DNA from 4 places in the Shewanella psychrophila genome. Region 2 is predicted to be linked to each of the others. Evidence: predicted binding sites of a transcription regulator. Region 2 holds the regulator's gene; each other region holds the start of a gene.
What was found. The regulator sigma-54, encoded in region 2, starts transcription at its own class of promoters, with help from an activator protein. The targets are predictions, from matches to a motif close to GTTGGCACGNNNNTNGNNT.

Region 1: a site for sigma-54 is predicted at 4,280-4,298, ahead of sps_RS18605 (flagellar hook-length control protein FliK). Genes of this name have one in related genera too.
Region 3: a site for sigma-54 is predicted at 4,711-4,729, ahead of glnA (glutamate--ammonia ligase). Genes of this name have one in related genera too.
Region 4: a site for sigma-54 is predicted at 2,990-3,008, ahead of flgA (flagellar basal body P-ring formation chaperone FlgA). Genes of this name have one in related genera too.

What each region holds. Positions count from the first base shown of each region.
Region 1 is NZ_CP014782.1:4,315,719-4,323,481, reverse strand. Features, by position in the region: gene fliF (flagellar basal-body MS-ring/collar protein FliF) at 1-374, shown strand, start outside; gene fliG (flagellar motor switch protein FliG) at 364-1,401, shown strand; gene fliH (flagellar assembly protein FliH) at 1,401-2,435, shown strand; gene fliI (flagellar protein export ATPase FliI) at 2,404-3,744, shown strand; gene fliJ (flagellar export protein FliJ) at 3,786-4,232, shown strand; gene sps_RS18605 (flagellar hook-length control protein FliK) at 4,436-6,034, shown strand; gene fliL (flagellar basal body-associated protein FliL) at 6,139-6,660, shown strand; gene fliM (flagellar motor switch protein FliM) at 6,777-7,763, shown strand, end outside.
Region 2 is NZ_CP014782.1:5,849,012-5,856,774, forward strand. Features, by position in the region: gene sps_RS25595 (calcium/sodium antiporter) at 1-654, shown strand, start outside; gene sps_RS25600 (KpsF/GutQ family sugar-phosphate isomerase) at 692-1,669, shown strand; gene kdsC (3-deoxy-manno-octulosonate-8-phosphatase KdsC) at 1,671-2,228, shown strand; gene lptC (LPS export ABC transporter periplasmic protein LptC) at 2,225-2,782, shown strand; partial or broken gene lptA (lipopolysaccharide transport periplasmic protein LptA) at 2,893-3,435, shown strand; gene lptB (LPS export ABC transporter ATP-binding protein) at 3,540-4,271, shown strand; gene sps_RS25625 (RNA polymerase factor sigma-54) at 4,423-5,901, shown strand; gene hpf (ribosome hibernation promoting factor) at 6,120-6,407, shown strand; gene ptsN (PTS IIA-like nitrogen regulatory protein PtsN) at 6,410-6,853, shown strand; gene rapZ (RNase adapter RapZ) at 6,850-7,698, shown strand; gene sps_RS25645 (HPr family phosphocarrier protein) at 7,691-7,763, shown strand, end outside.
Region 3 is NZ_CP014782.1:3,853,917-3,861,679, reverse strand. Features, by position in the region: gene sps_RS16580 (dicarboxylate/amino acid:cation symporter) at 1-649, opposite strand, end outside; gene sps_RS16575 (carbohydrate-binding family V/XII) at 814-3,006, opposite strand; gene glnA (glutamate--ammonia ligase) at 3,215-4,624, opposite strand; gene typA (translational GTPase TypA) at 4,982-6,811, shown strand; gene sps_RS16560 (4Fe-4S binding protein) at 7,314-7,763, opposite strand, start outside.
Region 4 is NZ_CP014782.1:4,346,537-4,354,299, reverse strand. Features, by position in the region: gene sps_RS18775 (FlgO family outer membrane protein) at 1-512, shown strand, start outside; gene sps_RS18770 (LPP20 family lipoprotein) at 509-955, shown strand; gene sps_RS18765 (flagella synthesis protein FlgN) at 1,301-1,726, opposite strand; gene flgM (flagellar biosynthesis anti-sigma factor FlgM) at 1,734-2,054, opposite strand; gene flgA (flagellar basal body P-ring formation chaperone FlgA) at 2,139-2,843, opposite strand; gene sps_RS18750 (chemotaxis protein CheV) at 3,066-3,986, shown strand; gene sps_RS18745 (CheR family methyltransferase) at 4,117-4,956, shown strand; gene flgB (flagellar basal body rod protein FlgB) at 5,281-5,679, shown strand; gene flgC (flagellar basal body rod protein FlgC) at 5,682-6,098, shown strand; gene flgD (flagellar hook assembly protein FlgD) at 6,112-6,927, shown strand; gene flgE (flagellar hook protein FlgE) at 7,124-7,763, shown strand, end outside.

The sequences.
Region 1 (7,763 bases), 1.5 Mb from region 2:
CAGAGCTATGGGAACAGCCATGGTTCTGGCGAGCGCTCAAGCTGGGCATGGGTGGCTTAATCATTCTTGCCTTAATTTTATTTATCGTAAGACCTATGCTGAAGCGCCTTATCTATCCAGATAGTATCAATATTCCCGATGAGCCAAAATTTGGTGATGAACTGGCTGAAATCGAAGATCAATTTGCATCGGATACCTTGGGAATGCTCAACCGCCCTGAAGCCGAATACAGTTATGCAGATGACGGTTCGATTTTGATACCGGATCTTCATAAAGATGATGATATGATTAAAGCAATTAGAGCGTTGGTCGCAAATGAACCTGAGTTATCTACCCAGGTAGTAAAAGGTTGGTTACAAGCAGATGAGCAATAAATCAGATAATGAAGCTAAAGCCGGTAATGTAGACGAGCTAACTGGCACTGAAAAAACGGCAATATTACTTTTGAGCCTAAGTGAAGCGGACGCTGCGTCAATTTTAAAACACCTGGAGCCAAAGCAAGTTCAAAAGGTTGGCATGGTGATGGCAGCCATGGATGATTTTGGTCAGGAAAAAGTCGTAGGTGTACATAAGCTATTTCTTGATGAAGTTCAAAAGTACTCATCTATTGGCTTTAACAGTGAAGAGTTTGTTCGAAAGGCCTTAACGGCGGCGCTAGGTGAAGATAAGGCCGGTAATTTAATCGAACAGATCATCATGGGTAGCGGTGCTAAAGGATTGGATTCACTCAAGTGGATGGATCCTCGTCAAGTGGCGACCATCATACAAAATGAGCACCCGCAGATCCAAACTATCGTGCTTTCCTATCTGGAACCCGATCAGGCGGCAGAAATTTTTGCCCAGTCTCCTGAGAATACACGTCTTGACCTTATGATGCGCATCGCAAATTTAGAAGAGGTTCAACCCGCGGCACTCCAGGAATTAAACGATATCATGGAGAAACAGTTTGCAGGTCAAGGCGGTGCTCAGGCTGCTAAGATGGGCGGTTTAAAAGCTGCAGCTGGTATTATGAACTATCTGGACACCAATGTTGAGAGTCAGCTCATGGAGACCATGAGAGAGTCAGATGAAGAGATGGCGCAACAGATACAAGATCTGATGTTTGTCTTTGAGAATCTGATTGACGTGGATGACGTAGGTATTCAAGTGCTGCTTCGCGAAATTCAACAAGATGTTCTGATGAAGGCACTCAAGGGCGCCGATGATGCACTCAAAGATAAGATTTTGGGTAATATGTCTAAGCGAGCGGCTGAGTTGTTAAATGATGACTTAGAAGCCATGGGGCCAATCAGGATAAGTGAAGTTGAAGTCGCTCAAAAAGAGATCTTATCTATTGCTAGGCGTTTAAGTGATAGTGGTGAGATTATGTTAGGCGGTGGTGGCGGTGAAGAGTTCTTATAATGAAAACAGACTGTGAAGGTAAGCCGGCAGAGGGGGAATCGAGTCGTTCTGAGGTTGAGTTCACACATTGGCAAATCCCCGATGTAACAGTTGCAACTCCCGAAGGTGTCTCAAACTTGTTCGGTCGTACAGGGGAATATAAAGCCGATGTAGATGAACCCCAATCTTTTTTGCCGCCGACATTAACTGAAATAGAAGAAATTCGTGAGCAAGCCGAGCAAGAAGGCTTTGCTCAGGGAAAAGAAGAAGGTTTTCAGACCGGGGTAGAAAGCGGCCGACTAGAGGGGTTGAAACAGGGCCATGAAGAGGGCCTGAAACAGGGGGCTGAGCAGGGTCACAGCGAAGGTGTAGAGAAAGCTAAAGTCTTAATTTCACGATTTGAGTCCTTGCTGGAACAATTTGAAAAGCCCTTAGCCCTGTTAGATACCGAGATTGAACAAGAGTTACTCTCCCTGACGATGAAATTAACCCGCGCCGTTATTGGTCACGAGTTGAAAACTCACCCTGAGCACATATTGGCAGCACTGAGGCAAGGTGTTGATTCACTCCCATTGAAGGAGCAAGGGATCACTATTCGTTTACATCCGGATGATCACCAATTGGTTCAAGAACTCTATAGTGCTAATCAATTGGAAAAAAACCGATGGGAATTGGAAGCAGACCCAAGCTTGTCACCTGGTGATTGTGTCATTAACAGTCATCGAAGTAGTGTCGATATGCGACTGGAACAGAGGATAAGCACAGTGCTTGAGGAGATGAACCATCATCTTCAACATCTCAATCAATCACAAGAGCAGCAACAGCAGGGCTTATCATCTCACACTAGCCATGAAATTCAGCAGAATGTAATTGATGAAATAGAAGGGCAACTCGGGGAACTGACGTCATCAGGCGATGTAGAGTCTAGTGATGTGGAGAGTGAGCCTAGTGCACAAAAAGAGATACTTAGTACTCATGAAGAAAATGTGTCAGCACCTAGAGATTCAGAAGGCGTAAAACAAGATGAGCAACCGCCAAAGCCAGCTACTGACTAAAATCAGACTGCAGCATGATAAGGTTTATCCATTTGTGCCCGAGGCCAGTGGACAGTTGATTCGGGTGGTAGGGCTAACGCTCGAAGCTACAGGCTGTCGAGCCCCGATAGGGAGTCTTTGTAGCATAGAAACCTTGGCAGGGGACTTGGTGGCCGAAGTGATAGGTTTCGACGATGAGCTTCTCTATTTAATGCCTATAGAAGAGTTAAGAGGTGTTTTACCCGGCGCTAGGGTCACCCCCTTAGGTGAGCAAACTGGACTCAATGTGGGACTGGCATTACTGGGGCGTGTACTCGATGGTAATGGTCAACCCTTAGACAGTTTAGGCCGATTACAAACCGATCAAAAAGCACCGAGACATTCACCTTCTATCAACCCCTTAGCTCGCAGAGCGATCACTGAGCCTTTAGATGTCGGCGTTAGGGCGATCAATGCCATGCTAACCGTCGGTAAAGGCCAGCGGATGGGGCTCTTTGCTGGTTCTGGTGTGGGTAAAAGTGTGCTGCTGGGTATGATGACGCGAGGGACTACTGCCGACATCATAGTGGTTGGGTTAGTCGGAGAGCGTGGCCGTGAAGTTAAAGAGTTTATCGAAGAAATCTTGGGGGAAGAGGGACGTGCACGGTCTGTTGTGGTAGCGGCTCCCGCCGATACTTCTCCACTTATGCGTCTTCGAGCCTGTGAAACGTCGACGCGAATTGCTGAATATTTTAGAGATTTGGGCTATAACGTATTGCTTCTCATGGATAGCCTAACCCGTTATGCCCAAGCTCAGCGAGAAATAGCACTGGCGGTCGGTGAACCTCCAGCAACCAAAGGTTATCCGCCTTCGGTGTTTGCTAAGTTACCCAAATTGGTCGAAAGAGCAGGAAATGGTGGTCCGGGTCAGGGCTCTATCACAGCGTTTTATACTGTATTAACTGAAGGGGATGATCTTCAGGATCCCATTGCTGATGCGGCCAGAGCAATCTTAGATGGGCACATAGTCTTGTCGAGATCATTAGCCGACTCAGGTCATTACCCCGCCATCGATGTCGAAGCCTCGATTAGCCGTGTTGCCCCTATGGTGATTAATACTGAGCATCTGGAGTCAATGAGGCGAGTAAAACAAGTCTATTCCCTATTTCAACAGAACAAAGATCTGATCTCTATTGGGGCATATACTCAGGGCAGCGACCCAAGAATTGATAATGCAATACGGCTTCAACCCGCGATGAACGCATTTTTAAGGCAAACGATGAAGGAAGCACTTAGTTTTGATTCAAGTCATCTTATGCTTTCTCAGTTGAGTGCGCAGTGTAAGGTATGATCAGTTTCTAGTTTCTAGGACCTTCTTTTTCTGGAGTATAAATGGCTAAGCATGACCCTCTTCTTACTGTATTGAAACTGACTAGCGAGGCAGAGGAGCAGGCGGCGTTGCAATTAAAGTCAGCTCAACTCGCACTTCAAAAGTGCCTAAGCCAACTTGAGGCTTTGCGAAACTATCGCTTAGATTATATGAAACAGATGGAGAGCCATCATGGTAAGAATATCAGTGCCAGTTATTATCACCAATTTCATCAATTTGTACGCCAAGTAGATGAAGCAATCACCAAGCAGGTTACTTCAGTCACCGAAGCCGATAATCAAAGAGAACACAGGCAGCAGTACTGGCAAGAGAAACAACAAAAACGTAAGGCTGTTGAGTTGCTGTTAGAGCATAAAGCGCTGAAGGCTAGGGAAGCGGAATTGAGGCTAGAACAAAAAATGGTGGATGAGTTTGCATCACAGCAGTTCTATAGGAAAAAAGTGCGCTGATATGACGTTATGTCGATGCAGTATACTTCCCCAATAAAGTGACCAATATTGGCGCTTTTATTGCATGCTCTATTGAATGAGTTGTGGGTATTTGATTTTAGGCCACTATTTTGACAACACAGTTTAACGATATAGTTCTAGCATCTTTGATTTCTAAAAAATAGCTCTTATGTTTATTGACTATCAGCCTTGTTGGAGGCTTCATGCAGAAAATGACAAATATACTCTTAACGAATAAAGACAATGTATCCGATAACTTATCTGTAGGCGGGATAAAACAAGGTGATAAAAGTCGTGCCCAATCATCTGAAAGTAATGACTTTTCTTCGGCATTAGAACAAGCGAACACTCAAGCTAGAGAGTCAAATCGAGCTAAAAATGCTAATGTTGAAAAGATGTCTGCTACAGAAAGCTCACAGGCTAATGTAGAGAGGGATGAGGCTGCGCTAGAGGGTGACCCCCAAGCTGTCGATGATGCTGTAAGCAATGTTGATCATGTTTTAGCCCAGATAAATTTGGCCAGTCAGTTAGAGGCAAATACTAACCTAGACAACAGCGGCGATAGTTTGCCGTTGGAAGGCAGTGAAAAAACGACAAGTGATCCCACATTAGACGACTATTTACTGAGTGTGGTGGATGGTGCTGAAAATACAGAACTCAATTTTCCCGCGCAAGAGACAATACAAGCAGATGAAGTAATAGCCGATATTGTTGGGACCGAGCAATCCCAGACAGTATCAAATGTCGAGTTAGAGACCTTACTCATAAATCCTGATACTCAGGTTCCTCTGGATAAAAACCTTATTGATAAGCTAGTACTAGAGTCAGGTTTATCTGAGGCGGAATTAGCATTTTTACCCCCTGAAAAATTGATTCAATTAATTTCCACGGTGACAAGTTCAGACTCCCAGACTGTGAGCGTGGGCTCTGCTGTGGTTGGAGGGGAGATCCGTAAAGGCCATGAAAGCCGAAGTGCAGGCCTTATACAGTCAACAAATAACTTGCCATTGTCTGAAGCGGAAACCTCTGATAAATCGGTCGGATTCAAGGATATAGGTAAGGTTAACTTGACCCATCAAGGTGCAGGGAATGATGTGTTAACCCGTACGGAAAATCAAATAGATCAGGGGAGTACAAAGCTTCCTGTTGAAGCGATGACTAAGGCTGAGCAACAGCTTAAAGGGGCTGAGTTATCGGTACAGCTCAATCCCTTGAAATCCAGTTTAGATGGGGGGACTACGCTAAGTGACACGTCATCCACGTCTAATACTGACATCAAAACCTTATCAGGGTTGCAAATAGGCTCAACATCACAGAGTAAATCAGAAATCCCCCAGTTTCAGTTGGTTTTAAGACAGAATAATGACACTCAGAGCCAGATGCAGGAAATGATCCAGCGTTTCTCTCCAGTGATGAAGCAACAGCTAGTGACTATGGTGAGTCAAGGGATCCAACATGCTGAAATCAGGTTAGACCCCCCTGAACTGGGGTCATTAATGATTAGAATTCAAGTCCAGGGTGATCAGACTCAAGTGCACTTTCAAGTTGCCCAGCATCAGACCAGAGACATAGTTGAGCAAGCATTACCTAGATTGAAGGAATTATTAGCTGAACAAGGCTTGCAACTCTCTGATAGCCAAGTTTCTCAACGTGATTCGGGAAAAGATCAAGGTGAAACGGGTCATTCGGAGCATTCACAAGAGGGTTATGACTCTGAACTGGATGAAATATCTGCAGATGAGTCACTATTAAGCTCAAATCAGGCATCTAGTTATCGTTCAGGTATAGATTATTACGCATAAGAAGGTAGTCTATAGCAAAATTAGATCCTTGATGGGTAAAAAGACATTAACCCTTGGTCTATTATAACAAGATTGCATCAGACTTAAGCCTAAAGGGAAATGAAATGGCCGAAGAAGAATCCTTAGAACTTGAAGAAAATGAAGACCCGAAAAGTAAGAAAAAACTGATTGTCTTCGGTGTTGTCGGACTCGTATTAGTGCTAATTATAGCCGGGGCCTTGTGGTTTTTCATGGGGGCAAGCGATAGCACTGCAAACAGTGAAAATACTGATGGCACCGAAGAAACTCAAGAGCCTATGAATGTAGGTGAGGCTTTCTATGTGGGGATGCCTAGGCCATTCCTGTTTAACTTGCCGGGGGCGAATCGTGCCAGGTTGGTAGAGATTAAAGTTCAGTTGATGGTGCGCGGCTCTGACGATGATGTATTAATTAAGAAACACATCCCCTTGATTGAAGATGCACTACTGACGACATTTAGTAGTGCCGATGTTCAAAAGTTAAGCACCCTTGCCGGTAAAGACGAGATGCGTCAATTGGCCTTACTCAATGTTCAGAATACGCTACAACCTGTGACAGGGCGTAAAGTCGTTGAGAAAGTCCTGTTTACTGGTTTCGTCATGCAGTAGTGCATGAGAACAATCCAAGATTAATTTTTTAGTTTTTGATTTATGCTAACGAGGTTTCAAGCCGCGCTTGTATGAGTTAGCTCGTTTCCCTATTTTTGTTTAATAAAGGCATTATTGTGAGTGATCTATTAAGCCAAGACGAAATTGATGCGTTACTACACGGTGTAGATGACGTTGATGAAGATGAAGTTGAAGAGGGCGAGATTGATGCTCGCTCCTATGATTTTTCTTCTCAAGATCGTATTGTTCGCGGAAGAATGCCGACCTTAGAGATAGTGAACGAAAGGTTTGCCAGACACTTGCGCATCAGTATGTTTAATATGATGCGCCGAGCGGCTGAAGTTTCCATTAATGGCGTGCAAATGCTCAAATTCGGCGAATATGTTCACACTCTGTTTGTTCCGACCAGTCTGAATATGGTGAGATTTAGCCCGCTAAAAGGAACGGGGCTCATCACCATGGAGGCAAGATTAGTCTTCATTTTAGTGGATAACTTCTTTGGTGGCGATGGACGTTTTCATGCCAAAATTGAAGGTCGTGAATTCACTCCAACGGAAAGACGTATCGTTCAATTATTGCTAAAAATCATCTTCGAAGATTATAAAGATGCTTGGGCTCCTGTGATGGATGTCGAGTTTGAGTACCTTGATTCCGAGGTCAACCCAGCAATGGCAAACATTGTCAGCCCAACGGAAGTCGTGGTAATTAGTTCTTTTCATATCGAAGTGGATGGCGGCGGTGGAGATTTCCACATTACCTTGCCGTATTCCATGATTGAGCCAATACGTGAGCTACTCGATGCTGGTGTACAGAGTGATACCCAAGATACGGATATGCGCTGGTCCCAGGCACTGAAAGACGAGATCATGGATATCAAGGTCGGCATAGACGCAACCATAGTAGATCAAGAGATCACCCTCAAAGATGTGATGGAGTTTCAAATTGGCGACATTATTCCAGTTGATCTGCCTGAACATATTGTCTTACGTGTCGAGGATCTACCCACTTATAGGTGTAAGTTGGGTAAGACTAGAGACAATTTAGCCTTGCGAGTCTCCGAAAAAATCCCACGGCCGGAAACCGTCAAATCTGAATTGAACTTA
Region 2 (7,763 bases):
CGGGAAATACCTTTAATGTTGGCCGCCACGGCTATCGCGGGTTACTTCCTCCATGATGGTCTTTTAACACGCATGGAAGGCGTCATGTTGATGGGACTCTTCTTCATCCTTATGGGTTATCTTATCTGGCATGGCTTAACTAACAAGAAACTTGACACACTCGAAGCTGAAGCCGATGAGGAAATACCTACGGGCGTCCCTACTCACAAGGCGGTTCTCTGGCTAGTTGTGGGTATTATTTTATTACCTCTGTCGGCCGACTGGATGGTTCAGGGCGCAGTAGGTATCGCCAAAGCCTATCATCTGTCGGATCTTGTTATCGGTTTAACTATCATAGCCATAGGCACAAGTTTGCCTGAGCTTGCGGCTTGTGTCGCCGGCGTGCTGAAGAAAGAAGACGATCTGGCAATTGGTAATATTGTAGGCTCAAATCTATTCAATATCCTCGCCGTACTTGCCCTGCCCGGTTTAATCGCGCCAGGGGAAGTCGACGCAGCAGCCAGTACCCGAGATTTCTATATGGTAATGGCCACGAGTAGCGCCCTTGCCATACTCATTTTACTGAGTGGTCGTGCAAGAGCATTAAAGCCTTGGCATGGAGGCGTGTTACTCTTGACCTTTATCTCATATCAACTAGTCCTTTTTCTTGCTTAACAAGACTAGAACAGCCTGAATAAACAGAGAGATTGAAATGCTAGATGTAAATAAATTACGCCAGTGGGGCAAGAAAGTTATCGATGCCGAGCGAAAGGCTCTCGATAACTTATATCAATATGTAGATTCTGCTGAGTTTGCGACTGCGTGTAAATTGATCTTTGAGTGCACCGGTAAGGTCATTGTCATGGGAATGGGCAAATCAGGTCATATCGGCAATAAAATTTCAGCGACTTTTGCCAGCACAGGAACACCCGCATTTTTCGTTCATCCAGGTGAAGCCAGTCATGGCGATCTTGGCGTGCTCAGTGAGAACGATATCATCTTAGCCATCTCCAATTCGGGAGAGGCTGCCGAGATCTTAACCTTGATGCCGGTGATTAAGCGTATGGGTCTGCCTATCATTGCAGTTACAGGTAAACCGCAATCTACCATGGCTAAACATTCTGTGGTACACCTGTGTATCGAAGTACCCGAGGAGGCTTGCCCTCTAGGACTCGCTCCCACATCCAGCACCACGGCAACGCTTGTGATGGGCGACGCCCTGGCTGTCGCACTGCTACAGGCGAGAGGCTTTACCAAGGATGATTTCGCCCTGTCACACCCAGGTGGTATGTTAGGTCGAAAATTGCTGCTTAAAGTCAGTGATGTTATGCATAAAGGTGCTGATTTGCCGCTGGTTAAGCATAATATCTGCATCACAGATGCCCTCTATGAAATTTCTAAGAAAGGTCTGGGCATGACCGCGGTTATCGATGATGCCAATAAGCTAGTGGGTATTTTTACCGACGGCGATCTTCGCCGAGTCATAGACGCTCAGGTCAATCTGAGAAAAACATCTATATCTGATGTGATGAGTAAAGGCTGTGTCACCATATCAGAGGGCATATTGGCCGCCGAAGCACTAAAAGTAATGGATGAGAAAGATATCAATGGTCTCATCATCATAGATGATAACAACACACCTATAGGTGCATTAAACATGCTCGATATGGTTAAGGCCGGGGTAATATAAAATGAATGAATTCCATCAAAGTTTTTATGGTCCTGTAGAAGACAAGATTTGGCAGAAGGCTAAGCAGATAAAACTCCTGATCTGTGATGTAGACGGCGTATTTTCAGATGGTCTGGTCTACATGAGTAATGCTGGCGAAGAGCTCAAGACCTTCCATACCCGAGACGGATACGGGGTTAGATCTCTGCTCACCAGCGATATCCCTGTCGCGATTATCACCGGACGTAAATCCCAGATAGTTGAAGACCGTATGACAGCATTGGGAATTAAACATATCTACCAAGGTGTCGACAACAAGTTAATGCCATATCAAGAGCTCCTCTCTCTTTATGATGTGACCCCCGACCAGGTGGCTTATATAGGTGATGATATGGTTGACCTCCCCGTCATGAAAGAGGTAGGGCTTTCAGTCTGTGTCGCCGATGGTCACCCTTATGTTAAACAAGCTGCAGACTTTGTCACTAGCATCAGAGGTGGACATGGTGCCTTACGTGAATTAACGGATCTCCTACTCCTCAGCCAAGAGAAATTCGATACCGCTCAGGGTATGAGTATATGAATAGAGTGACTCTGGCCATCATAGCTTTCTTCGGAACGGCCTTGTTGCTGTATTGGCAAGTACAATCCAAGAAGAGCGATGAAGAGGTGGCTATCGATGTCAGCTTAAGACCAGATTATATTGCCGATAACCTACGCAGTGTCGAATATAATAAGCAAGGATTAGTCAACAGCCGAGTCACAGCAACCCATATGGAGCACTTTGATGAGGCCAACATGACCTATTTCACTCAGCCCATATACCTGGTTTATCCCGACGGAGGTCAAGCAAAATGGCGCCTTCAATCGACAATGGGAACACTCAATAAGAAATCAGGTAAAGTCGTTCTCGAGAACAATGTTATTATCGATTCAATAAGCCCAGAAGAACCGATCCAAACCATGAAAACCAGTTATCTGGAGCTAGATCTCCATACCATGATCATGACCTCAGATCGTGAAGTCTACATCACAGGAGATGATTTTCTTATCCAGGGCGTAGGTTTGTTCGGTGATCTTAATGCTCAAAAAGTACAATTATTGAGTAAGGTTAAAGGCATATACGAGGTCAATTAGCCTGTTTTGTACTAGCCCAAGGCCATATTTTAGAAAAACAGACCCAGACTAACAATTCCAACGCTCGATATGCGTTGTGCATAAGACAAGTAAGACATTTGAAGGACGATATGAACAAACATAACTTAATCATCGCAGCGCTACTGTGTATCACAAGTTTTAGTGGCGTTACAAAGCAAGATGATCTCATGCAAGAAGTTAAGATCTCGGCCTCGAGTCAAGAAGCCGATATTAAAAATAATCAGATGATCTTTCATGGTCCAGTGGAAGTCACGCAAGGATCGATCAAGATCTTGGCCGACGAACTCAGAGCCTCCTCTAAAGAAGATGGCGGCGGAAAAACACTTGTCGCCATAGGTGAGCCTGCGACTTACACCCAGATAATGGAAGATGGACGTCCAGCTTCTGCCAGTGCCAAAGAAATTAGATACGAGCTATCGAGCAGAACTTTAACCTTGGTAGGCAATGCCATGCTAGAGCAAGATGGTAGCCGAGTGACAGGTAATATGATTCGCTACAACATAGCTGAGCAGCAGTTGATAGCAGAAAGTACAGGCAAGGATAGGGTCATCACCATTATTCAACCGGAAAACTATCAGGATACTAGTCAAGATAAGGCGAAAGAACCCGCCACTGAGCCACTGCCGACTCAACTACCTGAAATCAAGCAAGATGAAGATAACATTCAAGCCAAGGGGCAAGAAGAAAATACTGACGTAATTCCAACTCAGCTACCTATCATCGAGCAGGAAAAACAATGAGCCAGATGACGCTAAAGGCAGTCAATCTTGCCAAGAGTTATAAAAATAGAGCCGTGGTCCAAGATGTCAGCATCACAGTGGAAACTGGGCAGATCGTCGGTCTTTTAGGCCCAAATGGTGCGGGAAAAACGACTACTTTCTACATGGTTGTAGGCTTAGTGCAAAGTGATAAGGGTAGGATCTTGATCGATGATGACGATTTGACCTTAGATCCAATGCACTTGAGGGCAAGAAAGGGCATTGGCTATCTTCCTCAAGAAGCGAGCATATTTAGAAAGTTATCGGTTCGAGATAACATTATGGCTGTCCTGCAGACTCGTTCAGACATAGATAACAATGCCCGAGAGGAACAACTCGAGAATCTTCTGGAAGAATTTAATATTACCCACATCCGAGACAGCCAAGGCATGGCGCTCTCAGGTGGTGAACGCCGACGCGTCGAGATAGCCAGGGCCTTAGCCGCTAATCCTAAGTTTATTCTCCTAGATGAGCCCTTCGCAGGTGTGGATCCGATCTCAGTTATCGACATTAAAAAAATTATCCTGCAGCTTAAAAGTCGCGGCTTAGGTGTACTGATCACCGACCATAATGTGCGTGAAACCTTAGACGTCTGTGAACGTGCTTATATCGTCAGCCACGGAAATTTAATCGCTGAAGGTACACCTGCCGAAATCTTAGACAATCAGCAAGTACGAGCTGTGTACTTAGGTGAACAATTCAAGCTATAGTTAATCATGAGGCTCATTCTTAGCGCATCAAGAAATGAGCTATTATCGACACTCGGCTGACTCAGCCTGAGGTCTAGGGGCTCAGAGAAACCCCAAACAAGTCAAAGCAGGCTTTCTCATTTTATAATTACAATGAAGGGAATAGCGGTAAATGAAAGCGTCACTCCAGCTTAAAATGGGTCAGCAGTTAACCATGACACCACAACTGCAGCAGGCTATACGTCTATTGCAACTATCGTCGCTGGAACTGCAACAAGAAATCCAACAAGCGTTAGACTCCAACCCCCTTCTCGAACTAGATGAAGAGCAAGTCGACCCCCCGGTCAATGGTGAAGACAAGACCACTGACACAGATGACTTTAGCGCCACAGCAGAGAGCGATGGCCCACTGGACAGTTCAGCGGTTGAAACCTCTGAGGCGTTAACCCAAGATTCAATGCCTGAAGAACTCCCAATGGACACGACCTGGGATGAAGTCTACACGGCGTCTCCCAATTCGAGTTCCGGCGCAATGCGCGATGACGATATGCCCTTCCAAGGTGAGACTAGCGAAGGTTTGTATGAACATCTCGAATGGCAGAAAAATCTCACACCGTTTTCAGACAACGATCTCGCCATAGCGACGGCCATCATAGACGCCATAGATGAGAGAGGCTATCTCACTCAGAGTGTTGATGACATCCTCGAAGCCATGGGTGATCCTGAAATTGAGCAAGATGAAATAGAGGCCGTACTTAAGCGCATCCAGCACTTCGATCCCATTGGAGTTGCAGCAAGGGACCTCAGTGAATGCCTAATCATTCAGCTAGCACAATATGCCGATACAACCCCACACATAGATAACGCTAGGCTACTTATAAAAGACCACCTGGATCTGATCGCCGGCCGTGATTTCCGCCTGTTAATGCGTAAGACCAAGCTCAAGGAAGATGATCTCAAACAAGCCATTGAGTTAATCCAGACACTTAATCCCCGTCCCGGATTGGCAATTACCCCAGGAAAAGATGAATATGTCATCCCTGATGTCACTGTGACCAAGAAGAAAGGTCGCTGGGTAGTTGAGTTAAATCCAGACAATATGCCGAAGATCAATGTCAATCAACACTATGCTTCCATGGCTAAAAGCACTAAAAATCAGGCTGATGGTCAATTTATTCGAGGGCATCTACAAGAGGCAAAGTGGTTTATTAAGAGCCTTGAGAGCCGCAACGACACTTTACTGAAAGTCTCGAACTGTATCGTTAAATTCCAGCAAGGCTTCTTCGAGTATGGTGAAGAAGCCATGAAACCTATGGTATTAAACGATATAGCCGAAGCCGTTGAGATGCATGAATCCACCATTTCCCGGGTCACCACACAAAAATATATGCACACCCCTAGGGGTATATTTGAGCTGAAATATTTTTTCTCCAGCCATGTGGGGACCGATGATGGCGGAGAGTGTTCATCTACCGCTATTCGTGCTTTCATAAAGAAATTGGTCGCAGCCGAAAACCAGCAGAAGCCACTCAGCGACAGTAAGATGGCCTTGCTATTAGCGGAGCAGGGAATTAAGGTCGCCAGACGCACCATAGCTAAGTATCGTGAAGCCATGTTGATTCCACCATCGAATCAACGTAAGAGTTTGTAGAAAAAGGAAATAAGGTCATACCTAACTAACAGTTCTAGTTTAGTGACTGACCTGATTAGCTCTCATGTTGTGAGCTAATCACCAGAAGCGGCCTGTAGTCGATAATAGTTAGGCTCAACTCCTGGTATAACAGGGAATTATGTTGTGAGTTAAATCCCTAAAGATTTACCTAAAATCAACCTAAGAGTGAAACAATCGGAAACTGGAGGAGTATTTCTATGCAAATAAACCTAACTGGACACCATATAGAGATCACTAAATCGCTAAGACATTATGTCGAAGAAAAGTTCACTAAGCTTGAACGACATTTCGATCAGATCAATAATGTGCACGTTATTTTAAATGTTCAGAAAATGCAGCAAAAAGCCGAAGCTAAACTCCACCTTGCTGGTGGTGAGGTTTTCGCTATGTCAGAGAATGCTGACATGTATGCCGCTATCGACTCCCTGATTGATAAGCTCGACCGTCAGGTTATTAAACACAAAGAGAAGCTAACAAAGCATTAATAATGGAATTAAGCACCATTCTGCAGCCGGAGTGTACTACTTGCGCCACTCCGGGCAGTAAGAAAAAGGTACTGGAACTCATCAGCGATCTTGCCGCTGTCCAGTATCCAACCCTATCCTCACAAGAGATTTTTGAAAGTCTTTTGGCGAGAGAGAAAATGGGAAGCACAGGTATAGGTAATGGTATTGCGATTCCTCATGGTAGGCTAAGCAATATAAGTCAGCCGGTTGCGGTATTAATCAAGTGTGAAGAGCCTATCTCCTTCGACGCTATTGATAAACAACCTGTGGACATACTATTTGCACTTTTAGTACCTGCGGATCAATGTGAGCAGCACCTGAGTACTCTGTCATCCATGGCCGAAAAACTCAATAACAAGCTTATAGTGAAACAGTTACGAAAAACTCAAGATGAGTCAGAACTCTATCAGGTAATAACACAATGAAATTGGTGATGGTATCCGGTCGTTCCGGTTCGGGAAAATCTGTCGTACTCAGGGTCTTAGAAGATCTAGGTTACTACTGTGTCGATAATCTTCCTCTCCCCCTGATGGATACCTTGCTCGAACAACTCAAGGGCAGTACAGATCTCGTTGCCATTAGTGTCGACGTGCGTAATATGCCAGAGCAAGATAAAGAGCTGGAGAAGCAACTTGCTAACCTGCCAGAAGGTACAGAATTACTCAGTTTCTTCTTAAACTCCAGCGATGAAGTGCTTCTGAAGCGTTACAGTGAAACCCGAAGATTACACCCTCTATCCCGCACTAAAACTTCTCTTAAAGAGGCGATAGAGCATGAAAGAGAACTGCTTGAACCCGTCTCTAAGATGGTCGATCATTACATAGATACATCAAACCTGAATATCTATGATCTGAGTGACAAAATCCGTGAAATTCTCTTAGGCAGTGTCGATAAAGAGCTAGTGATCAATTTCGAGTCTTTTGGCTTCAAATATGGGATGCCAACCGAGGCCGACTTTATGTTTGACGTTCGGTTCTTACCAAACCCGCATTGGGAACCTGAACTAAGACCCATGACAGGATTAGATGAGCCAGTGCAACTATTTTTGAGCCAACAACCCACAGTCAATAAGTTTATCTGGCAAATAGAAAACTTACTTGCGACTTGGTTACCTCATCTGGAAAGAAACAACCGTAGTTACCTTACCATCGCCATAGGCTGTACTGGTGGTCAACATAGATCTGTTTATGTCACTGAACAATTAGCTAGGCTATTTGGTAACAGTAAGCATAAAATTCAGGCGCGTCATCGTGAATTGGACAATGACTAAATTGGAACGCCAAGTCACCATATGCAATAAACTAGGTCTCCATGCCAGAGCCGCAACCAAACTCG
Region 3 (7,763 bases), 2.0 Mb from region 2:
ATAGGCCGATAGCGCGAGCAAAGGTGCTGAGTAAATGGGTATCCTGACTTGCCATCGTCGAGGCAAAGTAGGCGCCTAAGCCGACGGGGGCTGCTACCATAAGAATTGAAACTATCTTCATGATGACAGTATTAAGGCTGTCGAGCATACGAGAGACTTTCACTCCATCTTCACCCGATTGACCAATAGCAATGCCTGAAATCACCGACATAATGATGAGGGCTAAAATGTTGGATTTTGATAATAAGCCTACAAAATCATTAGTGGTAAGCAATCCAACAAAATCCATGCTGCCTGAGCCTGTTTCGACGCTCTGATGAAGATCCAATATGACGCCTTGAGCCGGATCATAAGCCAGTGCTAGCCCTACAATGGATAGAGCTGGAATAATTGCCATTACAATCGATACTAGCAATATGGTGACCAAGATAGTGCCGAGTTTTTTTAAATCAGTCATGCGTGCAATAGAAGAGGTCACGCTGATGGCGACGAGTGGCACAATTATCATAAATAGCAGGTTAAGGAAAATTTGCCCTATAGGTCTGAGTTTAAGGGCAAAATCGGGGGCTAAGACCCCTACACAACCACCGATAAGCAGCGCTGAAAGCAAAATGATGGAGGAGCGATAGGGTTCAATTTTTTGCCACATACATAGGTCCATTAATTTTATGTTAGATCATAGAAGCACCATGACCCAGAGAGTCAAAGCTATATAAGCCGTATCTGAGTGTCAACTCATCTAATGAGTGAATGCAGTAAGAAAACAGGCCTGTAAATTACAGGCCTGTTTTCTTACTCAGTATCAGCTTACTACTAACGTCCTCTCCTGCCTTCCCTAGCCATGCCGTGTTGGCGGGCATTGCGAGAACGATTTAGTCCCTCTCGATCTAAATGGCGAGTATTTATCTCACGATTCATATTATTGGGCCTGGTTGGCATAGTCGTAGGCATGTTGATGTCCCGATTACTTAATCCATTATCGATTTTCTGGCGTGTCTCAGGTGTGGGAGTCCAACTGCCTCTGTCACGGCTCTGCCATTGTCCCTTGTTATCTCGAGCCAGATTGCCATTCTTGTCAGCAAAGACATCGTTGGCACGATTGGTATTATGAGTCGCTTGCTTAAACCTATTATTGAGCTTAACTGAATCAGCATTACGCTTACGATTCTCTGGGCGATTATAGAGGTTGTTATTACCCACACGGTTGGCTGAGATATTGTTATTCTTAACTAGCTTATTGGAGATATTGTTATTCTTAACTAGCTTATTGGAGATATTGGTTCGGTTACCTATGCTGACGCTATTGCCAATATTGATGTCGCCTGTATTAATAACCACTGGTCGGCGATTGCCGCCACCGTAATAACCGCCACAGCAGCGACCTGGATAATAGTGGTTACCCCAACCTGCATTCCAGCCTACACCTACGCTAAAGAAACCATTGCTCCAACTGACGCCGACATTCCATCCTGTCCATGGGTTGTAGCCAACGTGAAGCCCCCAGGTCGGTGGACGAGGATAATAGTATCGACCCCAATAAGGTGGGTAATACCAGCCAGTACCGTAAACTGGCACACCGTAATAGGGATAGGACCACATATAGCCAGGGGTGTACCCTACGTAAACGACTTCTGGTGTGGAATCATATATTTCTACATAAGTGGTGTTATAGACTGGTGAGCTGGGAGGGATCTTAGCTAATTCTTCTGTGGGAACCTTGTCTGCCACTTTCCAGGGACCTTTCGCCGAGCTAGCTGTGAACCAAACTCCGTTGTCGACTGCGTAATATTGGCCGTTAATATTTAGTACCTGACTACCTGTGTTTACAGCGTAAGCGACTTGGGTACCGGGAATTGATTCGAATTTAGGCTCGCCATCATATTCAACATTAAGTTTTGCTTCGCTACGTTTAATGGCCGCAGTTTGTGGGATCTGTGCATCGAGCATTGCCTGGTTGGCTTCTGATGTGCCTGCAACGGAGACTCTCAAGCCGCCGATATCTGATTCTGGTGGAATGTCATTAAAACTCGCTGGGAGTTTATCGCCACGGACAAATGTCCAGGGACCAGCCTCTTTCTTGGCTTTAAACCAGCGTCCGGAGAGGAGTAAGTACATGTCGCCAGTGGCAGTCTCTCTTATCCATGCCGTCTCAGTATTACTCACATAGAGTAATTTGCCCTGAGTTAGGCTCTTCCACTCAGGTTTACCGTCGGTTGCCACGAGTTCGCTGGGTTTATCGACAGCTATCACAGCCGGAGCGCCGCTGACATTAGAGTTTACCTGATCGGATGTCGGTATCATCTTCACCAAATCTTCAGGTGGGTACTCTGTTACTTGCCATGGTCCCATTGGGTTGTCTGCGACATACCAGAATGTACCGCTACTGAGGTAAACTTTCTTAGTCTTAGTACTGCGAGCTACAGCGAAAGGGGTATTTAACGCGCGTTCATAGGGACTATTTTCTATTTCCCTAAATTGAGGGCGACCATCATAGGATAGTAGAACACTGAGTTGCTGACGGAAAAGAATATTGGGAGCATCATTTTTGATGGCTTGCAGGCTTTTCTTTTCCTGTTTGGCATTGGCAAGACTGGCAGAGAGGCGCTCCATAGATATTTCGAAGCTACTTGTTGCCAGTGCTTTTTCTACTACTTGGGTAAACCTTTGTTCATCAGTGTCCGTCGAATCAGGCCATTTGACTCGAGTGACTCTTACGTCCCGGACTGTAGCACTGTCATTATCGGTATCGATACGGGCACTAAACCAAAAAGCACCAAATATGGGCTCTTCTTTATTGATTAGTTCGAGTGACATTGCCGCTCGACCCTGGAGGATGTTACCGGAAAATGATTCGGGTTGAGGTTGATAGACAACCACAGTGCCTTCTTCGGCTGTTACCTCCTGAGGCCATTTTATGGTGTTGGCATTGGCATTGAATGTCCCCATTAACAGGAGAATAAGGGTGGTGAATATAGCAGGTAAACGAGCTGATTTTTTTGCAGACATGACTGTCCCTTCTATCTGATCCTGATCACAAGCTAACATAGTTGCTCAATTTAACCGCGATTTTAATTGTTTCTAGGTCATTTAATATTTTTTATGAACCGATAAGTCGAGAAACTGAAGGGGGAAAGGATAAGAAAAAGCCCTAAACAATGTTTAGGGCTTTAAAATAGTGGCTGATTAACTTACGGCCACGGACACAGCATTGAGATTACAAGCTGTAATAAAGCTCGAATTCAACTGGGTGAGTTGTCTGATTAACACGCTCAACATCTTCAGACTTAAGCGTGATATATGAGTCGATGAAATCGTTGCTGAATACGTCGCCGCGAGTTAGGAATTCACGATCCGTATCTAGACACTCGAGTGCATTCTCAAGTGAAGTTGCTACTGTTGGGATTTCAGCCGCTTCTTCTGGCGGAAGATCATAAAGATCTTTGTCCATGGCTTCACCTGGGTGGATCTTGTTTTGAATTCCGTCAAGGCCTGCCATAAGCATTGCAGAGAATGCCAAATATGGGTTAGCCATAGGGTCACCGAATCTTAGTTCGATACGACGTCCCTTAGGGCTTGGAACCAAAGGTATACGGATCGAAGCTGAGCGGTTAGCCGCAGAGTATGCCAGCATTACAGGGGCTTCGAAGTGTGGGATGAGACGCTTGTACGAGTTTGTGGCTGGGTTAGCAAAAGCGTTAATCGCACGAGCATGCTTGATGATACCACCGATATAGTAGATGGCCATTTCACTCAATCCACCGTACTTGTCACCGGCGAATAGGTTTACACCATCTTTGGCTAGAGACTGGTGAACGTGCATGCCGCTACCATTGTCACCAACGATTGGTTTAGGCATAAAGGTAGCTGTCTTACCATAAGCGTGAGCCACGTTATGTACGACATACTTAAGTACCTGAACTTCATCGGCCTTGAGTGTTAGCGTGTTGAAGCGAGTTGCGATCTCGTTTTGACCGGCAGTTGCTACTTCGTGGTGATGTGCTTCAACGACCTGTCCCATCTCTTCGAGAACCAGACACATGGCTGAGCGTATGTCTTGTGAAGAGTCGACCGGTGCTACAGGGAAGTAACCGCCTTTAACGCTTGGACGGTGACCCGTGTTACCACCTTCATAGCTAGTTCCTGAGTTCCAGGCAGCTTCTTCGGCATCGACCTTGTAGAAACAACCTGACATGTCGGCGCCGTATTTAACGTCATCAAACAGGAAGAACTCAGGCTCAGGACCGATCAATACTGTGTCTGCTATGCCGGTAGAAAGCAGGTACTCTTCGGCTTTCTTAGCGATAGAGCGTGGATCACGGTTATAACCTGTCATAGTGCCAGGGTTAAGGATGTCACAACGAATGTTGGCAGTAGTCTCGGCTGTGAAAGGATCTAATACGAAGCTTTCAGGATCAGGCATTAATACCATGTCTGATTCGTTGATGCCCTTCCAGCCTGAGATAGATGAGCCATCGAACATCTTGCCGTCTTCAAAAAAGTCTGCATCGACCTGATGCGAAGGGATTGAAACGTGCTGTTCTTTACCACGGGTATCGGTAAAGCGTAGATCAACAAACTTAACTTCTAATTCTTCGAGTTGTTGTAAAACTGATTCAGCTGACATTCTAAGTCTCCGAGTAGGGTAAAGGCTAAGCCTTATTTATTTCTAAACATCTATTTAGCGCTATTTATGCGATTCTGACTTTTAATAAGCGAGACTCGTGCCAAAAGCGTAAGGTTATGATTTTTAAGAAAACAGAAACAACAGGCCGCACGTAGATATGAACATTTGCACTGTAATGGTGCGCTAAGCGATCGATCTTGGTGCGAACACCATGATGGTGCGAAGGCGGTCAAAACATACTATTCATAGCTGACTAAAAAATAATCCTGTGCGAGAGCCCTCGGCTAGAGTAGAATGACACGTTTTTTATTGCAACAGCTATTATTAAGGCTGTTTCAAATATCCCACAATATATAGATGGTAAGAGGTTTATCAGTGTTAGAGAATTTACGTAACATCGCCATTATTGCACACGTTGACCATGGTAAAACTACCCTGGTAGACAAGTTGCTGGCGCAGTCTGGAACCCTTGAGACCCGAGGAGAAGCCACTGAGCGGGTGATGGATTCAAACGATCTTGAAAAGGAACGTGGAATCACGATTCTTGCAAAGAACACTGCCATCAAGTGGAATGATTACCGTATCAACATCGTGGATACTCCTGGTCACGCCGATTTCGGTGGTGAAGTTGAGCGCGTTCTTTCTATGGTTGATTCAGTATTGCTTCTTGTTGATGCAGTCGACGGTCCAATGCCGCAGACTCGCTTCGTAACTAAGAAAGCTTTCGCCCTAGGCCTTAAGCCTATTGTTGTTATCAACAAGATTGACCGTCCTGGCGCGCGTCCTGATTGGGTTATTGATCAAGTTTTCGATCTGTTCGACAACTTAGGTGCTACCGATGAGCAGTTGGATTTCCCAATCGTCTATGCTTCAGCATTGAATGGTTTCGCCGGTTTAGACCCTGAAATCACTGAAGGCGACATGACGCCACTGTTCGAGACTATCGTCGAGAAAGTTTCTTCACCTGATGCTGATGCTGAAGGTGATTTCCAAATGCAGATCTCACAAATCGATTACAACTCATACGTGGGTGTTATCGGTATTGGACGTATCAAGCGTGGTAGCGTTAAGACTAACCAGCAGGTCACTATTATTGGTGCTGATGGTAAGAAGCGTAACGGTAAAATGGGCCAAGTATTAGGTTACATGGGTCTGGATCGTCACGAAGTTGATATTGCAAACGCAGGCGATATTGTTGCTATTACTGGTCTTGGTCAGCTGTTAATTTCTGACACTATCTGTGCAACAACTAACGTTGAGGCGTTACCGCCGCTATCTGTTGATGAGCCAACGCTAACTATGACCTTCCAGGTCAACACCTCTCCATTCGCTGGTAAAGAAGGTAAATACGTAACTTCACGTAACATCCTTGAGCGTCTGCAGCAGGAATTAGTTCACAACGTTGCATTGCGTGTTGAAGAGACTGAAAGCCCGGATCGTTTCCGTGTTTCAGGTCGTGGTGAACTTCACCTGTCAATTCTGATCGAAAACATGCGTCGTGAAGGTTACGAGCTAGCAGTTTCTCGTCCAGAGGTTATTGTTAAAGAGATCGATGGCGAGATGTGTGAGCCGTTCGAAAACTTGACTGTTGACGTTGAAGAAGAGCATCAAGGTAGCGTTATCGAGAAGCTTGGTATCCGTAAGGGTGACATGAAAGACATGCAAATGGATGGTAAGGGTCGTGTACGTATCGATTTCATTATCCCAAGCCGTGGCTTGATTGGTTTCCAAACTGATTTCATGACAGCTACTTCAGGTTCTGGTCTTATTTACCATTCATTCGACCATTACGGTCCAGTGAAAGGCGGCGATATTGGTCAACGTGCTCGTGGCGTATTGATCTCTAACGCAACTGGTAAAGCACTGACATTCGCATTGTTTAACCTTCAAGCTCGTGGTCGTCTGTTTATTACTCACGCTGCAGAAGTTTATGAAGGTCAAGTTGTTGGTCTTCACGCTCGTGCAAATGACTTAACAGTTAACTGTTTGAAAGGTAAGCAGCTAACTAACATGCGTGCATCGGGTACCGATGAAGCACAAGTACTGACTCCACATATTGACATGACACTTGAGCAAGCGCTTGAGTTCATCGATGATGATGAGCTAGTAGAAGTCACGCCGCTGAACATTCGTGTTCGTAAGCGTTACTTGAGTGAGAACGAGCGTAAGCGTCACAACCGTAAGTAATCTCTTCGAGTTGGTTACGTTAATCGAAACGTAAGGTTTCGAATTTCGTAAGAAAAGCCCTGAACATGCAAATGTTCAGGGCTTTTTTATGTCGGGAACATTATGCCAGTACCCAGGGATGGACAAGTACTGGTATTTGTATAGGGCCATCAATGATCCATTCGGTAACCGTTCCATGCGTTACTCTAGCTCCTAAATCCATTTAGTCGTCATTTATTGGCATTCGCACCGTTTGACCCATAGGGATATGGGATATGGGAAATGTCTAAATGGTATAGGGAATATCATAGATCATGGCGGTTAGATGTACTTATCTCCGGAGTACAGGATGTACTAGGAGGGGGATTGTGTTGGCCTCAAATTAGGCCAAGCGGAATTGGATTGGCTTCATTATGTCTAGGTTACAGTGAAGGTTCGACCTTCAAACCCATTCCCCAATACCAACTAAGCCAGATGTACAAACATAGAAAATGAAATCAGCCTTCATTCGAAGGCCAATGAATCAATGTCCAATAGACTTCAAATGCTGTATCAAGTAGATACGATCAGCATCCAAAGTTTGGCTGTGCCAAAACCCGCCAACATAGGCGCCTAGTGGGATAAGGAACATAATGAGTAACAGCATTATGGTTAATCCTCTTGCGGATAGCTTAATCCCATTGCGTGTACTGAAGTGTAGAGCCTCTTTCTTGGGGCAGGCCGATATGCAGCGCATGCATGCCTGGCATTCATCTGAGCGAATGTGCTTCAGTGTGTGGACTGAGATATTCGCGGGACAGGCACGTGTACATTTGTCACAGTTCATTCCCTTTGACTCGATCAGGCAGTGCTGTGTACTCCTTCTTATTTTAAATGGGCTTAGAAAGCTGATTAAACCTAATAGGGCGCCATAAGGGCAGATGTATCGGCAGAAGCCCTGACGTCGCCATGTAGCGAGCCCTAAGATGACGCT
Region 4 (7,763 bases), 1.5 Mb from region 2:
TCAACCATTTGTCTGAGCAGATAGTCAGTGAGCTTGTTGAGCAAAATGATGAGCTAGGGAGCGATCAACCTCTGTTGGTGGCCACTCCTGTGTTGTTAGACTCGTTTAATGAGACAAATGCAGTAGGGCTACAGTTACAACAAGGTTTAATTGCTGCCTTACATGCGCGCGAGTTTAACTTAGTTGATATTAACGTTGGTGACAACATCAGGGTGACTCCTCAAGGGGACTTCCTATTGACTCGTGATTGGAAGCAATTACCTTCAGGGATTGCCGTTGAACATGTCGTTGTATCGACTCTGAGCATGAATACTACCGGGCTGGTGGTTAATTCCAGAATAGTTAACATTACTAATAATCGTGTAGTTTCTGCATCACAGGGAGCGTTTAATATCAACGAATTGCCTGGATACCTGAAAGCATCCGAGAAAATCACTTCAAAAGATGGTCTGTTATATCGAGATCCCGTTGGAGGATTGCAGCAAGTTCAAGTTATAGGTGGTGCACAATGAAAAAATGGATAATCCTATCTTTACTGTTTATCTCAGGCTGTGCGTCACAGGATAGATACATTGAGTGGGAAACTCAGGCCCCTGATAGCTTTCCAAATCTAACGGCAATAGGCTATGCGCCATTAGATACCCAGCCTGCAGAGACTCAAGCACAAAAAGTGGTGATGGCAATGCAAGCTTCGAAAATTGCCGCATACAGAGAATTAGCCGAACAAGTCTATGGCCAGCAGTTGTCAGCAACGAGCAATGTAAACGATTGGATGTTATCAAGCGATAGCATTCAAGCATCGGTATCTGGTGTGATACGTGGCGCTAAGGTGGTAAAGAGTTACCCTGCCGGCGAGCACTATGTGACTGAGCTCGAGTTAGATTTTTCTGTAGTATGGGCTTTGTATCAGCAGCAAAATAGACCGCAAAAGATAAAAGAGATCACTTACTTTTAAGCTTTCCCATTGGTCACAAGACAGAAGATAAGTAGGTTTTCTGTTTTTGACTCTTTTATCTATTCTCCAAGAGCCTTTTACTTTTCCCCGACTTCGTTCATGACTTTCTAGCTTCCTAGCTCGTTTATGGCTTTTCAGACAATGCATCTCCAGTGAATTCACTCTTTGACGAACAGTGTCCTTCTTGATGATACTACTGTTTAGGGGGGCTGTGTGTGGGAGTGACAGCTACATCCTCGCCATTGGCTGTTGCATTTTACTGGCTATTGATTGAGATGAGTTTTGCCGTTGGAGTGGCTTATTAGCGTTAGAGGGGAACGATGACTGAGGGTCTCAGGTGGAACGTTAAGCTTGTATATCATTCCCCAAGGTAGATGTTGACGAGGTCTTACCTTTGTCATTATAAGTCAAGCTCGCTGAGTTTCGGCTAACTTGCAGTGCCTGAGAGAAGCGATTCATACTTGCGATATGAAGCTCTATAAGGCTGGAGTTTTCACTATTCAGTTGCTTACATTCATCCAGCAGGGTTTTGACCGATGTCACTCGAGCTGATAAGTGTACATCGCTGGTAAGTAAGGCTTTATCAGCATGTAGGGATAAAGCTTCATCTTTGCTTTTTAGCTCATCGAGTAATCCTGCCTTGGCGTTCGCCAACGAAAGTAGAAGATCTGCATCTTGATTGATCAGCGCAGCTTTCTCATCTTTGATGATTACTTTTAGCTTATTAAGTAGCTCGAACTGAAGTTCGATGATGTCGTTTATCTGGCTCATAATGTTACTAGCTCATTCCCTTTAGATCATTTTCAAACTGAGCGATGTTAGTCGCCAGTTTTTCAGGATCAATTTTATAGCGACCTTCTGCGATTGCCAGTTTTATTTCTTGAACTTTTTGTTCATTAATTTCCGGAATATCTGTCATTTTGGCTTGAGTACTTTGTAGTTTTTGAGCCTGAGCAGTCAAAGAGACGGAGTCACTCTTAGGTGGTGTGCTCAAAGAGTTGACGGAATCATCATTGGTTTTTTCACTGCTTTTATGTGCAGGAGACTTTCCAATGTGAGTGTTTACTGCAGTGTTTACTTGCTTCATTTCAATAGCCATATTTGGCTCCAACAATTAAAAAATAAAAGAACATAATGGTATATCGGCAGTGATATCCTGAGCTTTAATTAAATTTAAGCAAAATTACATTCTGACCTCTACTTTGCCTACATCTATGACTCTTGCATCTACACGTTTATTTGAATAGGTGTTCTTAATACGAATTCTATCACCTAAATTACCATCCTGCAGCGCTTCTCCGACGGTTTTTATCTCAAAATTATCTGTGCGGGCAAAAATGGAGACTGAATCTCCTTTGCAGACGAAACAAAGGTTATTACTGAATATAGGTTGGTCGGGCGCCATTCTTCTTTTTACTCTGGTACCAACAACCTCGTCCAGAGTATTGAATTGCTGGCCCCGCAAAAGAGTTTGCTCTACATACTTGACGACAATGTCGCCTTTAGCAATTAAATCCCCTGGACCCAACGTTGCTCTGGCAACAACAACCGGGTAAAGAATGTCGACTCTTACGGAGATGAATATTTGCCAAGGGTATTGAAGTTGTGGACTTTTACAGGTTATTTTTACCGTGTTGTTGCGTTTAATCGCTCTGTTACTGGCCAATTCCGCTGTTATCGGTGGGAAACATGAGGGTGGCTTAAGTCGTGTGTCCAGACTTTGTGGGGTAATGTTTACTCTTGCATGTGATGCGACATCTATTTTTTTTTCGACTGCCCCTATCGCTAATTGGGATATGGCCGATAAAGAGGGCACACTCGCAGCTTGTGTGCTTAAAGCGTGATTTGACAAGAATATCAAAGAAAAGAGGACATATTTTACTTTCATAATGAATAGACTAGCTTGATGAGCTAGATTACACCTATACTTTCTTAGTGACCGAAAAATTCGCCTTTCTCAAAAATAAATTTAAGGCGCCATAAACTTGACTATAAAGGGTCAAGTTGTGAGATATTTAACACTTATAAGTAAGTAAGCAATTAGTATGCCTAGTACTCGTAAAGTTATGAGTATTTGGTGACATTTAAAAGACGACAAGGCAAGCGGATTATGTCAAGTATTCTTGAGTCAGTGAATAAACGAACACAGTTAGTCGGTCAGAACCGTTTAGAGTTATTGTTATTTAAACTTAATGGTCGTCAAAGATACGGCATCAATGTTTTTAAAGTGAAAGAGGTACTGCAATGTCCTCCTCTTACCAGCCTTCCTAAGTTAAACTCTTTTGTGAAAGGGGTCGCCCATATTCGTGGTCAAACGATTTCAGTCATCGATTTGAGTGCAGCGACAGGGGGGAGACCAGTTGAAAGTATCGATGGTTGTTTTATCATTATTTCTGAGTACAACAGGAGTGTTCAAGGCTTCTTGGTATGTTCGGTAGAGCGGATCATCAATATGAACTGGGAAGCGATATTGCCACCGCCAAAAGGAGCTGGAAAGTTCTCATATCTCACGGCTGTGACAGAGATTGAAGGGGAGCTTGTAGAAATACTCGATGTTGAGAAGATACTTGATGAGATTTCACCGGTTAAAACCGAGATCAGTCAAGAAGTCGATGAACTGTTAACCATAGATAGAGAAAAACATTTCCATATCATGGTCATTGATGATTCGGCCGTGGCTCGTAAACAGATTATTAGGGCATTGGTATCATTAGGTCTGCAGATAGATACAGCCAAAGATGGAAGAGAAGCTCTGGAAAAGTTGAAGGCCATCGGTGCCGAGATGGACGATGTGTCAACCGAGATCCCATTAATTATCTCAGATATTGAGATGCCTGAAATGGACGGCTACACCTTAACAGCAGAGATTAGAGACAATCCTAAGCTAAAGAATATTAAAGTGGTGCTGCACACGTCTTTGAGCGGGGTATTTAACCAAGCTATGGTTGAGAAGGTTGGAGCAAATGATTTTATTGCTAAATTTAATCCAGATGAACTTGCTGCTGCTGTAAATAAGCATTTGAGTCTATAATGATTATTAGTAGAGCGTATAGGGTATATTAAGCTTGTTTCTTGTGACTCGCTCGTGTATAAAACTGCGCTCGAATTGAATCTCGTTGAGTTTAGTTAGATCGTTATAGCTGTTTTTTTGATATTAGGATATCAAGGTGCCGAATAAATCACTCGCTGAAACCGAATATACACAATTTAGACTTTTTCTGGAGCAACACAGCGGTATAGTGCTGGGCGATAATAAGCAGTATCTTGTGCGTAGTAGGTTGGCGCCTTTGATGGGCAAGTACAACCTTCCATCACTTACTGAAGTCGTTAGGCATTCGATGAAGCCCACAGAGCGTCAGCTTAGGGCGGCAGTGATCGATGCTATGACGACCAATGAAACTTTGTGGTTCAGAGATCGTTATCCTTTCGAGCTTCTATCGAATGCACTCTTACCTGAATATTCCAAATTGGGTCGGCCTCTTAAAATTTGGTCGGCGGCTTGTTCGTCGGGACAAGAACCCTATTCGTTGAGCATGACGATTTTGGAATACCAACAGAAGCGACCTGGTACCTTACCAGGTAGCGCGTCAATATTAGCCACAGACTTGTCACCCTCTATGCTAGAAAAGTGTAAAAATGGTGAATACGATAATTTAGCCTTAGGCCGAGGATTGTCAGATCAGAGAAAGCGTCAGTTTTTTGATCCTACGACATCCGGAACTATGGTGATTAAAGACAACGTGAAGAAATTTGTTAACTTCAGAGCCCATAATCTGCTTGAGAGTTATACCTTACTCGGTAAGTTCGACATTATTTTCTGCCGCAACGTGTTGATCTACTTTGCGCCGGAGGCAAAAGCAAAAATATTGCGGCAATTTGCTGCCGCTTTGAACCCGAAGGGCATACTTTTTCTTGGCGCTTCTGAGTCCATCGCAGGGTTAACCGAAGAATTTGATATGATCAGATGTAACCCTGGCATCTATTATCAGAAGAAAATTTAACCATGGACGGCACTTAGTGCCGGCTACATGGGCTGACACCTTCTGTTCGATATCATTGCCTTCCTTATACGGCTAACCAATACCCATCTACCTCTACTGAGACGCCATGTCTCAGGCTCTTCGAGGCTTCCTCGAGCAAAACTCACATCAAGATAAAAGTATTTGGTCTCAAATGGGCGACCAAGTTTGAACTTGTTAGGTTTCGGACGTCTTTGATGTGCGCTTTGGAGTGTCTAGGAGCCTAGTATTTTTTAGACTCAATCCATGCATCTTTATGGCACGACTATTGCTTTATTTATAACATCGAGTTCAGGAGGCAATTTTATGGCGATTAATTTTGATAATGCATTGGGTGTGCATCAATACACATTAGGTATCAGAGCCCAACGTGCTGAAGTTATCTCATCTAATATTGCCAATGCCGATACTCCTCATTATAAGGCTCGTGATGTCGACTTTGATAAGGCATTACAAGCGGCAACCAGCAGGCAAGGTGGTTTGGCTATGAGCCGTAGCGATAGTCGACATTTTGATTTGGAAGCATTATCACAACAAAGTTATGGATATAGAGTGCCAAATCAACCTGATACCGGTGATGGAAATACGGTTGATATGCAAAAGGAACAGTCAGAATTTATGCAAAATGCACTCGAATATCAGATGTCACTCGGTTTTCTTGACGGTAAGTTTTCTGGTATGAAGAAAGCATTAAGGGGAGATTAATTATGAGTCTATTTAATATTTTTAATGTTGCAGGCTCTGGCATGTCGGCTCAATCAGTAAGATTGAATACCACAGCAAGTAACCTTGCCAATGCCGATTCTGTTTCAAGTAGTGTTGATAAGACCTACCGTGCTCGTCACCCCATTTTTGAAGCCGAAATGGCTAAAGCCAGCCATCAACAGCAATCGTCACAATCAGTTGCAGTTAAGGGCATTGTAGAAAGTGATGCGCCCTTGTTGAAAGAGTATTCCCCCAATCACCCAATGGCGGACGGGGATGGTTTTATCTATAAACCTAACGTCAATGTGATGGAAGAGATGGCTAATATGATTTCGGCATCCAGATCATACCAAATGAATGTTCAGGTGGCTGAAGCGGCTAAATCTATGCTTCAGCAAACACTAAGAATTGGCAAATAATAGGAGGTAAGAAGTGAGCCTCATCAACCCACTTAATAATGCACAGCCACTTAGTGGACAGTCTCAAACGTCGACTCAGTCAGTTGCGCCGTCAAAACAAGCCACATCCGGTGCAGTGCAATCGGCTGCCACGCAGTCTACAGAGCAGACATCAACGGGAAATCCGTTTCTTGACGCCATTCGTCTGCCTGAAGAGAATTCAATACCGGAGGCAAATAATCAAGAGCTGACTCAAGAGGATTTTTTCTCTCTCTTGAGTCAACAACTGTCGATGCAAGATCCATTTAAACCTGTCGATAACGATCAGATGATTGCCCAAATGGCCGCATTTTCTACCGTTGATGGTATTAGCAATCTCAATGATGAGATTGTCAATCTTAATACAGTGATGACTTCTAGTCAGGCATTACAAGCATCAGGGCTTGTGGGCCAGAAAGTATTGATCCCATCTGATACAGGTCACCTTTCAGCGGAAGACCCCGTGCTTAAAGGAGTGGTGAGTACGCCTGAGTCTATCGAGACCATAGTGGTACGTATCGAAGATGAGAAAGGGCAACTGGTCACTACTTTTGAGCTTGATGGAAGCCAAGGCGGTAATGTCGATGTGTCCTGGGATGGCTTGGACAAAAATGGTGAGGCGATGCCAAGCGGCACTTACTCGATTAAAGCCAGCGGCAGAGTCGATGGCCAGAGTGAAGAGCTGGCAGTCTCTACTTATGCTCATGTTACCAGTGTCTCATTGGGTACAGCGTCTACAGGTTCTATCTTGAATTTACGGGGTATCGGTGGCATTAAACTCGGTGACGTATTGGCGGTTTCTGAGGTGTGATCTTGCTTCTAGGCTTGCTGTACTGAATTGAATGTCAGTGTTAGTTACATTGACCGAAATAATGAATTGAATGTCGATGGTGGATTCCATCAGCTGAAATAATGAATTTTAACTGGGTGAATATGTTCTTGCCTGCAGTTATGAATTGAATGTCGATGGTGGTTACATTGGCTGAAATAATGAATCGAGGTGAATTATGTCGTTTAACATTGCATTGAGTGGCATCGCAGCTGCGCAGAAAGATCTAAATACCACGGCCAATAATATAGCCAATGTGAATAGCATCGGCTTTAAAGAATCCCGTGCTGAGTTCGCCGATGTATACGCGAATTCTATCTTTGCTAATAGTAAAACGGCAGTCGGTGGTGGTGCAACCACTAGTCAGGTTGCTCAGCAATTTCACCAAGGTAGTTTACAATTCACTAATAATGCACTGGATATGGCAATCAATGGTGGTGGATTCTTCGTGACTTCGTCAGAGCTTGAAGCTCAAGACCATTCCTTTACACGAGCGGGCGCATTTAAAGTTAATTCTTCAGACTATCTAGTTGACTCACAAGGAAATTATCTACAGACATTTCCTGTCGACAAAGATGGGAATTCGACTTCAGTCAGCTTAACCACGACTAAGCCCGTTAGGATCCCTGATACTGCAGGTAGTCCCCAGAAGACGGAAAATATTGGCATTCAGATGAACCTTAATGCCGCAGATTCTACTTTAGACCCTGCTTTGTTCGATCCCAACGATCGTGATACCTATAACAATTCCACTGCGGTGACTATGTATGATTCCTTAGGTGAGCCGCACATTATGACGACCTATTTTGTACGTCCTC